2 linked regions of the Egicoccus sp. AB-alg2 genome follow. The protein of the gene in region 2 interacts with the protein of the main gene of each other region in a pairwise test. Links are inferred from orthologs where the notes say so. Each region holds a gene or a part of one and is shown on either strand. Other genes may lie near its edges.

Region 1 (6,490 bases), on a different replicon or contig from region 2:
GCGTGCGCCCGGTCGTGACCTCGCGTGGTCCGTGTCCGTGGTCATCCCCATGCCCCCGTCGATCTGATCTCTTTCAACGCATACCAAACAGCATGCGCTGGCTCCGAGGATAACCCGGTCGTGCGACCATGCATCGGACGCGCGTTGCGGCCACCGGACGCAGTCCGATGCAACCTCGCGGCGGTCTCATGCGTCCGCCGTCAGGTCAGCGCGGGCTCGCGGTCCTTGGCCCGCCGCCACCTCGGCTCCTCGTCGTCGCCGCCGAAGGTCCGGTCGCCCGCGTCGTCGTCGACGCTCTGCGGGCCGAACGCCGCCTTGATCTCGCCGAAGAGTCCCGAGTGGCGCTCGACGCGCAGGTCGTCGCCCAGCCGGTAGGTACGCGACGCGCCGTCGAGCGCCTCCACCTGCAGGTGCACCGGCACCGGGCCCTGGTGGTGCACGAGGATGTCCTTGAGCCGGCGCACGGCATCCGCGGTGCACTGCTGGGCGGCGAAGCGCACCACGATCGGTGAGCCCAGCGCCTCCGACAGATCCGGCGCCGACACCCGGTTGGCCTGCAACTTGATCGCCTCGTCGCGAACCTCGAGGCGACCGGTGACCACCAGCACCGCGTCCTCGACCAGGACCTCGTGGGCCGCCCGGTAGGTGTTGGGCCAGAACACCACCTCGACGTTGCCCGTGAGGTCCTCGAGCGTGGCCACCAGGTAGGTGTCACCCTTCTTGGTGAACTTCTTGGTGAGGCCGGTCAGCACACCTCCGACCGTGACGTTGTCGTTGTCCTTGCGCTCGCGCAGACCGGCGCAACTGGTGTCGATGTGGCGCTCGAGCACCCGCTCGGTCCCGAACAACGGATGGTCGGAGACGTACAGGCCGAGCATCTCGCGCTCGAACTTCAGCAGCTGGGACTTGTCGAACTCGTCGGTGGGGATCTCCGGCGCGTCGTCGAGGTCGACCGTGTCGCCGCCGTTGTCGTCGCCGAACAGCGACATGAAGCCGGCGGCCTCGTCCTTCTTCGCCTTCTGGGCGGTGTCGACCATCAGCTCGTAGACGGCGAGCAGCCCCTTGCGGCTGTGGCCGAGCGACGAGAACGCCCCCGCCAGGACGAGGTTCTCCAGGGTGCGCTTGTTGAGCACGCTCGCGTCGACCTTGGCGCAGAAGTCGGCGAAGTCGACGAAGCGGCCCTTCTCCGTACGGGCCCGCACGATCTGCTCGACGATGCCCTCACCGACCCCGCGCACGGCCGACAGCCCGAACAGGATCTGGTCGTCGCGAGGGGTGAAGTCGCTGCCCGACTCGTTGATGTCCGGCGGGAGCACGGGGATGCCCATGCGCCGGCACTCGTTGAGGTAGAGCGGCTTGTTGTCCTTGTGGTTCTTCACGCTGGTCAGCAGCGCCGCCATGTACTCGACCGGGTAGTGCGCCTTGAGCCAGGCGGTCTGGTAGCTGACGACGCCGTAGGCGACCGTGTGCGACTTGTTGAACCCGTACTCGGCGAACTTCTCGATGAGGCCCCACAGGGACGTCATCAGTTGCTTGTCGTAGCCGTTGTCGACGCCACCGCTGATGAACTGGTCCTTGAAGGACTCCATCAGGTCGCGCTTCTTCTTGCCGACCGCCTTGCGCAGCCCGTCGGCGTCCGACATCGTGAAGCCCGCCAGATCGGTGGCGATCTTCATGACCTGCTCTTGGTAGACGATCACGCCGTAGCTCTCGCCCAGCACGGGCTCGAGGTCCGGGTGGGCGTACGAGACGCCCTCCAGCCCGTTCTTGCGGTTGGCGTAGGCGACGTGCATGTCCATGGACAGTGGGCCCGGGCGGTACAGCGCCAGCAGGGCCGAGATGTCCTCGAAGCGGGTCGGCTTGAGCTTTCGGACCAGGGCCTGCATGCCGGTGGAGTCCAACTGGAACACCCCGAGGGTGAACCCGGTGGACAGCATCTCGTAGGCCTTGGGGTCGTCCATGTCCCCGAGCAGTTCCGGGTCGTCGAGATCGACCTCGACCCCCCGGTTGGCCTTGATGTGCCGTTCGGCGTCCGAGATGACGGTGAGGTTGCGCAGGCCGAGGAAGTCCATCTTCAGCAGACCGATGGCCTCGGCCGCGCCCATCTCGTACTGGGTGACGATCTCGCCGTTGTCGGTCTTCAGCAGCGGCACGACCTCGTCCAGCGGCGAGGCGCCGATGATGACCGCGGCCGCGTGGATGCCGTGCTGGCGCTTCAGTCCCTCGAGTTTCTCCGCCGTCTCCAGCACCTTGCGGTAGGTGGGGTCGTTGCGCGACTCGCGCAACTCGGAGGACTTCTCGTAGGCCTCGACGAGCGGCGCCTCCTTGCCCTGCACCGGCGGCGGCATCATCTTGCACAGCGTGTCGCCGACGCTGAACGGCTCGTCGAGCACGCGGGCGGCGTCGCGGATGGCCGACTTGGCCTTGATGGTGCCGAAGGTGACGACCTGCGCGACGTGGTCGTCGCCGTAGCGCGAGGCGGCGTAGCGGATCATCTCGCCGCGGCGGCGGTCGTCGAAGTCGATGTCGATGTCCGGCATCTGGATGCGTGCCGGGTTGAGGAAGCGCTCGAAGATCAGCCCGTACTTGATCGGGTCGACGCGCGTGATGTCGGTGCAGAAGGCCACCACCGACCCGCCGGCCGAGCCGCGCCCGGGCCCGACCCGGATCCCGGCGCTGCGGGCGTACTCGCACAGGTCGGCGACGATCAGGAAGTAGGCCGGGAAGCCCATGTTCTCGATGACGCCGAGCTCGTACTCGATGCGCTGGGCGACCGCGTCCGGGACCGGGTCGCCGTAGCGCTCCTTCGCGCCCTCCCAGACCTTGTGGCGCAGGAACTCGGCCTCGGTCATGCCGGGTGGGCACGGGAACGCCGGCAGCAGGTCGAGGTCGAACTCGATCTTCGCGTCGCACATCTCCGCGATGTCGAGCGTGGCGTCGAGCGCGTCGCGGTACTGGTGGAACTCCTCGCGCATCTCACGGGCGGTCTTCACGTAGAACTGGTCGCCCGAGAACTTGAACCGGTCCGTGTCGGAGAGTTTCGAGCCGGTCTGGATGCACAGCAGGACGTCGTGTGCCTCGGCGTCCTCGGCGTTGGTGTAGTGCGAGTCGTTGGTGATGACGGTGCGCAGGCCGAGCTGCTTGGCCAGCTCCTCCAGGACCGGCCAGGTCGTCTTCTGCTCCGGGATGTCGTGGTCCTGGAGCTCGACGAAGAACCGCTCGGCGGTGTAGATGTCCTTGAAGTCGCTCAGGGCCTGGCGCGCCTTCTCCTCGTCGCCGGCGAGCAGGGCCTGGTTCACCTCGGAGCCGAGGCACCCCGACAGGACGACGATGCCTTCGCTGTGGGCCGCCAGCAGTTCCTTGTCGACGCGCGGCTTGTACCAGTAGCCGTCGAGGTAGGCCTTGGTGGACAGCTTGACGAGGTTCTTGTAGCCGGTGTCGTCGGCCGCCAAGGTCGTCAGATGGAAGTAGCGCTGCCGGCCGTCGGAGCCGCCGAGGCGCTGCTCGTTGCGCGACCCGATCGCCTGGTAGAGCTCGGAGCCGAGGATCGGCTTGACGCCCTTGGCCGTGCCCTGCCGGTAGAAGTCGGCGAGGCCGAACAGCACGCCGTGGTCGGTGATGGCGACGCCCGGCTGCCCGTCCTGGGCGACCTTGTCGAACAGCTGGCCGACACGCGAGGCGCCGTCGAGCATCGAGTACTCGGTGTGGACGTGCAGGTGGACGAAGCTGTCGCGGTCGCCACTGCCCACTGCCGTCCACTCCCCTGCCCCACCACGGGGCACCGCATGCTCGTCGCTCGACCACATCCGGCCGGACCCCACCCGACCATGGCGGTGGGCAGCGTCGGCGCAGGCGGGAGTCCTCGGGGAAGGACCGCCGGGTCGACGCGCCGACGGTGCCAGAACCACACGCCTGTGGTTCGTCACGCTACCAGCCGCGGCCGCAGGCGCCCGGCAGCGCCTGCCACCCCCGCGCCAGGCGCGCAGCCGCCGCTCGGCCCCGCGCACCGCGGCCGAGGGTCTTGGTGCTCGCGCCTAGGGAAGGGTCAGGATCTGCGGGCCGTCGTCGGTGATGGCGATGGTGTGCTCCGCGTGCGAAGCACGGCTGCCATCGACCGTGCGGATCGTCCACCCGTCGTCGTCGATCCGGTAGTCGTCACGACCGCCGGCCATGAACATCGGCTCGATCGCGATGACGAGCCCGGGGCGTAGGCGCAGGCCGCGGCCGGGCTGGCCCTCGTTTGGCACCGACGGCTCCTCGTGCATGGCGCGGCCGACGCCGTGCCCGCCCCAGCCCTGTGGGATGCCGTAGCCGTGGCCACGACCGATCGCGCCGATCGCGGCGCCGATGTCGCCGAGCCGCGCCCCCGGCGCCGCGGCCGCGATGCCGGCGGCCAGGGCGTCCTCGGCCGCCTGGCGCAGGTGCTCGTCCTCGGGCCGCACGGTGCCGACCGAGAACGTCACGGCGGCATCGCCGACCCAGCCGTCGAGGATGGCGCCGAAGTCGATGCTGAGCAGGTCGCCGTCCTTGAGCGGATCGTCGTTGGGGATGCCGTGGACGATGACGTCGTTCTTCGACGCGCAGATGACCCCGGGGAACGGCGTGGGTGCGAAGTGCGGGTGGTAGTCGAGGAACGCCGAGGTGGCTCCGTGCTCGCGCAGGACGTCGCGCGCGACCTCGTCGAGGTCGCGCAGCGTCACACCCACGTCCGCGGCGGCGCGCATCGCCCGGTGCGCGAGCGCGACGACGCGTCCGGCCTCGCGCAGCCCGGCGATGTCCTTGCGCGACTTGCGGATGATCACGATGGTCCTTCCTCGGCGTCGGCGGTGTCGGTGGCGTCGGTGACGGCCGTGGCGCCAGCGGCTCCGTGGTCGATCGCCTCCCACCAGCCGGTCGGGATCCGCAGTCCCAGCCGGTCGCGAAGCGCCGCCAGGTCGTCGGGCAGCGGTTCGTCGACGGCCACCTCGACGCCCGTGATCGGGTGCACGAAGGCCAGCCGGCCGGCGTGGAGGGCGATGCGGGACACACCGAGCCGCTCGGCCAGTGTCGCGGACCCACGATACGTGGTGTCGGCCAGGATGGGATGGCCGAGGGCCGCGAGGTGCACACGGATCTGGTGCGTACGGCCGGTCTCGAGCGCGCAGGCCAGCGCGGCGACGTGCTGGCCGGAGCCGCCGGCCGCGACGTCGTCGAGGACGACGTAGCGCGTGACCGCCGGCTTGCCGTCCGCGCGTACCGCGAACCGGGTGCGGTCGCCGGGCGCGCGGGCCAGCGGTGCCTCGACTCGACCCCGGCGGTTGGGAGGCACGCCCTGCACGACGGCGAGGTAGCGCCGCGCCACCTGCCGTCGCTTCAGGGCCGACACCAGCCCGGCGTGGGCGGCGTCGGTCTTGGCGACCACCAGCAGACCCGAGGTGTCACGGTCGAGCCGATGGACGATCCCGGGCCGTTCGTCACCGCCGACCGCCGCCAGGGGCACGCCGGCGCCGCGCAGGGCGTCGACCAGCGTCCCGTGCGGCCGTCCGTGCCCCGGGTGCACGACCATGCCGGCCGGCTTGGCGACGACCAGCAGGTGCGCGTCCTGGTAACGGACCGGCGGCAGCGGCGGAGGTGCGGGTGGCGCCGCGGCCGGCGCGGCCGCGCGCACCTCGACGGTCTGCCCCGCGCGCACCCGCTGCTGCTTGCCGGCCGGGCGACCGGCGAGCGTGACGTCGCCGGCCGCCAGGCGCGCCGCCGCCCGCGACCGTGACACGTCGAGCAGGCCGGCGACCACCACGTCCAGGCGCTGGCCGTCCTGCTCGTCGGGCACGACGAACCGGCTCACGGCGTCTCCGGCGCCCCGGCGCGCTGCGGGCGACCGTCTGCGACCCCGGATGACCCGGGCGAGTCGCGCTCGACGGCCGCGTCGGCGTCGTCGACGCCTGGCGCGGTGTCGACGGCCTCGTCGCCACGTGCGCTGCGCTCTTCACGCCACAGGGCGAGCGTGAGCAGCACGAAGCCGACCGTGATGGCGGAGTCGGCGACGTTGAAGCGCGGGAAGGTGCCCCAGGCGACGAAGTCGACGACGTCGCCCTGGAAGAACCCGCTGACCTCCCCGACGACGTTGGGTCGCACCAGGCGGTCGATGGCGTTGCCCAGCGCTCCCGCCAGTAGCAGTCCGTAGGCCGCCGCCTGCAGCAGGGAGGTGGTCCGCGGCAGTGCCCGCGCGACGATCCAGGTCACCAGGACCGTCACGATCAGGAACAGCCACGCCGGCGCCGGGATGCCGAACGCCGCGCCCGGGTTGTAGACCAGTTGCCAGCCGATCCGTTCACCGAGGAACGGGACGAACTCGCCGAGCTCCAGCAGCGCCTCGGCCAGTTCCTTGGTGGCCTGGTCGAGCACCACGACGGCGGCGGTGACGAGGACGCCGACCTGCACCGCGAGCCGGGACGCCGCCCGCGGGGCGCCCGCGGCGGGGTCCACGTCGTTCAACGACCAGTCTCGTCCC
Region 2 (7,812 bases):
ACGCTTCCTCTCGCTCGCCGCGGTCGCCGGCCTGGCCCTCGCGGGCGTCGCCTGCGACGACGGTGGCACCGCCGAGGACACCGGCACGACCGACACCGGGACGACCGAGGACACCGGCACCGAGGACCTGGGTGGCGAGACCGGCGCGGAAACCGGCACCGAGGACACCGGCGCCACCGACGACGCCACCGGTGGCGACACGATGGAGGACACGGAGACCGAGGGCTGATCCGCTCTCCGAACGACCTTCGCGCGACACCCACCGCCGTTCGGCGGTGGGTGTCGCCGTCGTATGCCTGGGCGGCGCGGCCTAGTCGGCGAGCAGGCGCTTGGCCAGCGAGCGCACACCCTCGAGGTCGCCGCCGGCCGCCGTGGCTGCGTGCAGCGTCGCGTGGTCGTCGCCCGGGCGCAGGGGCAGCAGGTCGTCGCCCTCCAGGGTGACGACGATGCCACCGGCCTCCTCGACGAGCAGCGAGCCCGCGGCGATGTCCCAGACGTGGGGGACGACCGCGACCGACGCGGCCGCCACCCCTTCGGCGACGAGGGCGAGGTCCAGGGCCGTGGAGCCCATCACGCGCGGGTTCAGGGCCACACCCGCCCGCCGGGCCCGCCGAGCGGTGCCGGTGGTGAGCATGACCGGGACGTGACCCATGGTGGCGTCGTCCCAGGCGACGGGACGGCGCACGTGGACCGTGGCACCGTCGCGACGCGTGCCTTCGCCCCGCACCGCCTCGTAGCGCCGCGACAGGGCGGGGGCGTCCACGGCGCCGAGCACCACCTCACCCCGGTAGGTGAGGGCGACCGCGACGCACCAGTACGGCAATCCGGCGGTGAAGTTCGAGGTCCCGTCGATCGGGTCGATGACCCAGCACCACTCGCGATCGGGAACCACGGTGTCGTGTTCCTCGCTGAGGATCCCGTGGCCGGGCAGCACGCGGCCGATCGCGGCTCGCAGGCGTTCGTCGGCCTCGTGATCCAGGTCCGTGACCGGCGTGCCGTCCGCCTTCGCGCTCGCCTCGACACGTCCGCTGGCCTGGCGCAGGTCGACACCGAGCGCGTCCAACGTGGGGTGGAGCAGCCCACGGGCATGCTCGATCACCAGGCGCACGTCGGCGGGCAGCGGCGTCACGGCGGTCCTCAGCGGGGGATGTCGGCACCCTACCCGCCGAGGTCGGGGCCGTTCGGTGGGCGACGGACGCCTGGCCGTTCGCGTCGACGCCTACGGCACCGTAACTTACTCTCTCGTAGCCAGACCCCCGTCCCCGAGGGAGCCCGCGTGTCCTCCGTCACTGCGTCCCGTCCTGCTCCGGAGCCCGACACGCCCGTCCGTGGCGTCGAACTGGCCTCGCCCCGCGCCGTGCGCTGGCAGCGGCTGTCGATCCTGCTGATCGTGGCGCTGCCCCTGCTCGGTCTCGGCGCCGCGCTGTGGTGGGGGTGGGGACGCGGGATCGGCGCCGTCGACCTCGGGCTGTTCCTCGGCTTCTACGTCTTCACGGGGTTGGGCATCACGGTCGGCTTCCACCGGCTGTTGACCCACCAGAGCTTCCGGGCGCCGCAGTGGGTCCGGGTGCTGTTCGCGGTCGCCGGGTCGATGGCCATCCAGGGCGCCGTCATCGACTGGGTCGCCACGCACCGCCGTCACCACGCCTACTCGGACCGGCCCGGCGATCCGCACTCGCCGCACGTGGACTTCGAGGACGGCTTCCGAGGTCTGCTCAAGGGCCTGTGGCACGCGCACGTCGGCTGGCTCGTCTCGCCCGAGCAGACCGTGCAGCAGGCCTGGGCGCCCGACCTGCTCAAGGACAAGGCGATCCTGCGGGTCAACCGGCTGTTCCCGTGGCTGATCCTCGCCACCTTCCTCCTGCCGGCCGTGCTGGGTGGTCTGCTGACGATGTCGTTCGCCGGTGCGCTCACCGGCTTCCTGTGGGGCGGTCTCGTCCGGATCTTCCTGCTCCACCACGTGACCTGGTCGATCAACTCGATCTGCCACGTCTTCGGTACCCGCCCGTGGGCCGCGCACGACGAGAGCCGCAACAACCCGGTCATGGCCCTGCTCGGCTTCGGCGAGGGCTGGCACAACGGCCACCACGCGTTCCCGGCCTCGGCCCGCCACGGGCTGCGCTGGTGGGAGTTCGACGTGTCGTGGGTCGTGATCCGCACCCTGCAGGTGCTGCGGCTCGCGCGTGACATCAAGCTGCCCTCGACGGCCCAACTCGAGCGCCGTACCCGTCGCGCCCGCGCCCGCGCGTAGTCGCGCCCGCGCGTAGCCGCGCCCCGGGCGGGTAGCGTGCCGGGCCAGACCATCGCCGGCGCTGAGGGGGCGTGCGTGACCACGGTCAGGCGGGTGCGCATGACGGCGCCCGAGCGGCGCGAGCAGTTGATCGGCGTCGCACGGTCCGTCTTCGCCGAACGCGGCTACCAGGGTGCGGCCATCGAGGAGATCGCCGACCGCGCGGGTGTGTCCAAGCCGGTGGTCTATCAGCACTTCGGCGGCAAGGAGGGCCTGTACGCGGTCGTCGTCGACCGTGAGGTCCGCCGGCTGACCAGTGCGATCGCCGGCTCGTTCGACGCGATCCACCCGCGGCTCGTCGCCGAGTCCGCGGCCGACGCGTTCCTCGCCTACATCGAGGAGCACGAGGACGGCTTCCGGGTGCTCGTCCGCGACGCCCCCGTCGGCGCCAGCGACGGCACCCTCGCCTCCGTGCTCGACGACGTGGCCGTCCGCGCCGAACGGCTGCTGGTCGACGAGTTCGGCGAACGGGGCTTCGACGAGAACACCGCGCCCATGTACGCACGCATGCTGGTGGGCGCGGTGGCCCTGGTCGGCGAGTGGTGGCTGGAGGTCCGCGAGCCGCCGCGCGAGGTCGTGGCGGCCCACGTCGTGAATCTGTTGTGGAACGGCCTGCGCCACCTCGACCCGGCACCCACGACCCGCCTCCGCGACGACCGGCTGCGTGGCCACGCCAGCGCGGCCGAGGAGGATCCCGCATGATCCCGCGCCCCGAGCCGCAACTGATCGCCCGCCTCCAGGGCTTCGGCACGACGATCTTCAGCGAGATGACCGCGCTGGCGATCGCGCACGACGCCGTCAACCTCGGCCAGGGCTTCCCCGACGAGGATCCGCCCGCGGCGATGGTCGAGGCGGCGGCGCAGGCGATGCGTGCGGGCCACAACCAGTACGCACCCGGGCCGGGCGTGCCCGCCCTGCGGCAGGCCGTCGCCGACCACCAGAAGCGCTTCCACGGCCTCGACCACGACCCGGACACCGAGGTGACTGTCACGTTCGGCGCCACCGAGGCGATGGCCGCCAGCCTGCTCGCCCTGTGCGAGGTCGGCGACGAGGTGATCGTGCTCGAGCCGACCTACGACGCCTACACGGCCATCATCACCCTCGCGGGTGCGGTGGAGGTGCGGGTCCCGCTGCGCCCGCCGCACTTCACCCTCGACCTCGACGCGCTGGCAGCCGCCATCACCCCACGGACGCGCGCGATGGTGCTCAACACCCCCCACAACCCGACCGGCACCGTGCTGCTGCCCGACGAGTTGGACACGATCGCCGCGCTGTGCGTGGAGAACGACGTGATCGCGCTGACCGACGAGGTGTACGAGCACCTCGTCTACGACGGTCGCCACGTGCCGCTGGCCACGCGTCCCGGCATGCGCGAACGGACCGTCACCATCTCTTCGGCCGGCAAGACCTTCTCCTGCACCGGCTGGAAGACCGGCTGGGCGTGCGCCGCGCCGCCGTTGACGCGGGCGCTGCGCACCACCAAGCAGTTCCTCTCCTTCGCGGGCGGTACCCCGCTGCAGCACGCCGTCGCGGTCGGCCTGGGCGCCGAGGACGCGGTCTACGACGGTGTCCGCGAGCGGCACCGGCGCCGCCGCGACCTCGTCGTCGACCGGCTCCTGGCCGCCGATCTGCCCGTGCACCGCCCCGCCGGCGGGTACTTCGTCACCCTCGACGTCGCCGCGCTCGGCCACGACGACGGGGAGACGTTCTGCCGCTGGGCGCCGGAGGCGCTCGGCGTCGCGGCCGTACCGGTCAGCGCGTTCGTCCGTGACCCGGGGCCGGTGCGTACGCTCGTGCGACTGGCCATCTGCAAGCCCGACGCCGTGCTCGAGGAAGGGCTGGACCGGCTCCTCCGCGCGCGCGAGCATCGGCCGTAGCCGTCGTCGTCGACCGATCGGAGCGCCGCGATGAGGATCGCCGCCGTGCAGCACGACATCGTGTGGGAGGACCGCGAGGCGACCCTGCGCCACCTCGACGACCGCGTGGCCGGCGCGGTGGCCGGCGGCGCCCGACTGGTCGCGTTCACGGAGATGTTCGCGACCGGCTTCTCCATGAACACGCACACGACCGCGGAGGCGCCGGATGGGCCGACCGTCACGTGGATGGTCGACCAGGCCGCCCGGCACGACGTCTGGGTGGCCGGGTCGCTGGCGATGCGCCTGCCCGAGCGCGAGTTGCCCGTCAACGCCCTGTGCGTGGTCTCGCCCGGTGGCGAGGTGCACCGCTACGACAAGATTCACCCCTTCAGCTACGCCGGCGAGCACGAGCGGTTCGGGGCCGGCGACCGGTTCGTCACCGTCGACGTCGAGGGAGTCCGACTGACGCCGTTCGTCTGCTACGACCTGCGCTTCGCCGACGAGTTCTGGGCGTGCGCCGCGACCACCGACGCCTACCTGGTGGTGGCGAACTGGCCGGCGCCCCGCCGCCACCACTGGCGGGCGCTGCTGGACGCCCGCGCGATCGAGAACCAGGCGTACGTGGTCGGCGTGAACCGTGTCGGCGAGGGCGGCGGACTCAGCTACACGGGCGACAGCCGGATCGTCGACCCGCTCGGTGAGGTCCTCGTGTCCGGAGCCGGCGGTGAGACGGTGCTGTTCGCCGATCTCGACCCGCACGTGGTCGCCAAGGTCCGCGACCAGTTGCCGTTCCTGCCCGACCGGCGCACCGGCTGACCTCGGTCCGGCTACCGGACCGTGAGCGACACGTCCCGGCCCGCGGACCGGCCGGCCGCGTTGTAGGCCATGACCCGCAGCGTCACGGTCTTGCCGCGCGGCAGGCCGGTGACGACGGCCGGCGACGTCTTCACCGTCGCCAGCGTCGCGGTGGACGCGCAGCCCGCCACGCACTTGACCCGGTAGCCCTTGACCGGCGCGGCCGTCGTGGACGCCGCCGGCGTGAACCGGACCTCGACCCGCCCGCTGCCCAGCGCGGTGGCGCTCGCACCGCCGGGGCGCGCCGGGCGGTCGATGGGCCTGACCTCGACGGTGACGGCCTTCGACGTGCCGGCCTGGTTGACCGCGCGCACGCCGAAGGTCGCCGTCGTGCCGGTCGGCAGGCCGGTCAGGGTGTGCGTGGTCGTCTCCGGCGGGAGCTTCGCGACCGTGGTGCCATTCACCTGGACGCGCAGACTCGTCGTCGGCGTGGTCGGGTGTGGCCACGCCAGCCGTACCGCGCCCGGCCCCGCCACCTTGCCGGTCAGCGACGCCGGTGGTGCGGGTGCCGGATGGGTCGCCGGCGACGTGGTGCTCGGATAGGTCGCGAAGTTCTGCGTGAGGTAGATGGCGCTGCCGTAGGCGGCCGGGGCGCAGGCGAAGCCGAGCCCGACGTGCGTCGACGTGGCCCGCATGATGTTGGCGTGGTGGCCGGGCGAGTCCACCAGCTGCTGGTGCAGGGCCCGCACCGAGTCCAGCCCCCGTTCCGGGTAGCGGTAGGCGATGTTCTCCGAGCCGCTCGTCGCGCCGGCCGGGTACTGGCCGAAGTACGACGGGTTGTGCGCGAACGTGCCGGTGGAGGCCATGTTGCGCGACCAGGTGCGGGCGACGTCGTGCAGCCCCTCGAGCGGTGCGACGGGCGCGACCCCGCCCGCGGCGCGCGTCTCGTTGATCAACTCCAGCGCGAGCCGCTCCATCCGCGCCGCCGTCTCCGTGCACGCGACGGTCGTGGCGTTCGCCGGGACGCTCGTGGCGCCGGCGAGCAGCAGCACGGCCATGAGCGCGGTGACGGTTCGTCGGAGCATCGCGGGCGATCCTGGTCGGCAGCGGCGGTCGCTCGTCCAACTCGTCGACCGTCGATGCGCCAGCCTTGAGCGCCCGCGCGCTGGGGCGACAGCCGCCTCACCTCGTGAGCAGGGACGGTTCGTCGATCCCGGCCAGCTTGTACGGGTTGTTGACCGCGTAGAGGTGCGTGATGCGGCCGTCGGCGACGACGAGGCTGACCACGGCGACGGCTTCTCCGTCGAGGTCGAGCCGGGCCGCCGGGGCGCCGTTCAGCCAGATGGTCTGGATGCGGGCGCCGGGTGCCGCCCGGGTGAGCCCGCCGAGCAGGCGTGCCACCCGCTGCGCGCCGTGCACCGGCTGCCGGATCGCCGCCGCGAGCCCGCCGCTGTCGGCGACCGCGACGACGTCGGGCGCCAGGACCTCGAGCAGCGCGTCGACGTCGCCGTCCTGTGCCGCGGCCAGGAACCGCTCCACCACCTCCCGTTGCTGCGTCGGGTCCACCTCCATGCGTGGCCGTCGGGCGGCGACGTGCTCCCGAGCCCGGTGGGCGATCTGCCGCACCGCCTCGGGGGACTTGTCGAGCGCCCCGGCGATCTCGTCGTAGGGGGTGTCGAAGACCTCGCGAAGTACGAACGTCGCGCGCTCGGCCGGGCCGAGCGTCTCCAGCACCGTGAGCATCGCGACCGAGACGCTCGCGGCCAGCTCGGCGTCCTCGGCCACGTCGGGGCTGGTCAGCAGCGGCTCCGGCAGCCATGGGCCGACGTAGTCCTCGCGGCGTCTGCCGAGCGAACGCAGCCGGTTCAGCGCCTGGCGGGTGACGATCCGGACCAGGTAGGCGCGCGGGTCTCGCACCTCGGCGTGGGCGACCTCGGCCCACCGCAGCCACGTCTCCTGCACGACGTCCTCGGCGTCGACGGCCGAGCCGAGCATCTCGTAGGCGACGGTGAACAGCAGGCCGCGGTGGGTGACGAACGGGTCCTCGCTCATGCGGTCGAGCGTAGGTCGTGGCTCGGGCTGGCCAGCGGCGGGAGCCCGCACGACGCCGCGAAGCCCTGCGACCGGATGCCGAGCGCGATGTTCGAACGTGCCGCCATGTTCGCCGCGCCGACGAACGCGGTCAGCTCGACCAGTCCGGCGGGGCCCAGCTGTTCCAACAGCCGGGCCGACATCTCGTCGGTCACCGTCGGTGGTGTGGCCGCCATCGCCTCGGCGTACGCCATCACCTCGCGTTCCAGCGGGGTGAACACGTCCGACGTGCGCCAGCGCGGCACCTCGCGCGCCTTGTCGAGGTCGAGGTCCTCGTCGTTGGCCTGGAAGTACCCGAGGTCCAGGCAGAAGCTGCACCCCACGAGCGAGGCCGTGGCCATGTGCGCGAGCGACTTCAGCTGCTTGTCGCACGCATTCCAGCGCTCGGCCTTGGTGGACAGCCCGAAGAAGGCCTTCAGCACCGGCAGGTTGTGCCACATCACGCCCAGCGGTTCGGGCACCTCGCCGAGCTTCTTCCGGACGATGCGCTTGAGCAGTGTCCCCTTGATGCCGCCGACCTCTGCGGAGGGAACTCGGGTGGTGCTGGCCATGGGTCCTCCTGTCGTTCATGCCATGGCATGAAGACACCGGCCGGCGGCGGGTTGTGACAGACCGTGCGAGACTGCGACGGATGTGTCGGGTCGCTGCCGAATCGGCAGGACGCCGACGCGCACGCGAGGAGACGTCGCCATGTCCGCCGAGGCCGTCCCGGTCCCGAAGTTGTGCCAGGTCGTCATCGACGCCACGGACCCTCGCACGACCGCGGAGTTCTGGCGGCAA

The links. Proteins that work in one complex are often made in the same cells at the same time.
Region 1: the proteins of ACERM0_RS07460 (region 2) and dnaE interact in binary tests that used the Escherichia coli proteins (3 or more experiments, as listed by UniProt). The link is inferred for Egicoccus sp. AB-alg2 from one-to-one orthologs.

What each region holds. Positions count from the first base shown.
Region 1 is NZ_JBGUAX010000001.1:370,089-376,578, forward strand. What follows is about bases 1-4,061. They hold dnaE (DNA polymerase III subunit alpha), read right to left. Parts: upstream 3,750-4,061; coding sequence 201-3,749; downstream 1-200. Other genes in these bases: ACERM0_RS01765 (peptidoglycan binding domain-containing protein), read right to left, coding at 1-51; map (type I methionyl aminopeptidase), read right to left, coding at 4,035-4,061. Also shown: more of map, read right to left, coding at 4,062-4,802; ACERM0_RS01780 (RluA family pseudouridine synthase), read right to left, coding at 4,799-5,824; ACERM0_RS01785 (signal peptidase II), read right to left, coding at 5,821-6,465; ACERM0_RS01790 (TraR/DksA family transcriptional regulator), read right to left, coding at 6,471-6,490. UniProt on the Escherichia coli protein: DNA polymerase III is a complex, multichain enzyme responsible for most of the replicative synthesis in bacteria. This DNA polymerase also exhibits 3' to 5' exonuclease activity. The alpha chain is the DNA polymerase catalytic subunit.
Region 2 is NZ_JBGUAX010000003.1:483,411-491,222, forward strand. Bases 2,125-5,077 are described here. They hold ACERM0_RS07460 (aminotransferase class I/II-fold pyridoxal phosphate-dependent enzyme), read left to right. Parts: upstream 2,125-2,988; coding sequence 2,989-4,167; downstream 4,168-5,077. Other genes in these bases: ACERM0_RS07450 (acyl-CoA desaturase), read left to right, coding at 2,125-2,251; ACERM0_RS07455 (TetR/AcrR family transcriptional regulator), read left to right, coding at 2,327-2,992; ACERM0_RS07465 (nitrilase-related carbon-nitrogen hydrolase), read left to right, coding at 4,198-4,962; ACERM0_RS07470 (CAP domain-containing protein), read right to left, coding at 4,974-5,077. In the rest of the region: ACERM0_RS07440 (hypothetical protein), read left to right, coding at 1-229; ACERM0_RS07445 (inositol monophosphatase), read right to left, coding at 311-1,129; more of ACERM0_RS07450, read left to right, coding at 1,277-2,124; more of ACERM0_RS07470, read right to left, coding at 5,078-6,026; ACERM0_RS07475 (RNA polymerase sigma-70 factor), read right to left, coding at 6,124-6,993; ACERM0_RS07480 (carboxymuconolactone decarboxylase family protein), read right to left, coding at 6,990-7,583; ACERM0_RS07485 (VOC family protein), read left to right, coding at 7,723-7,812. UniProt on the Escherichia coli protein: Shows aminotransferase activity with methionine and histidine as substrates, and to a lesser extent also with phenylalanine.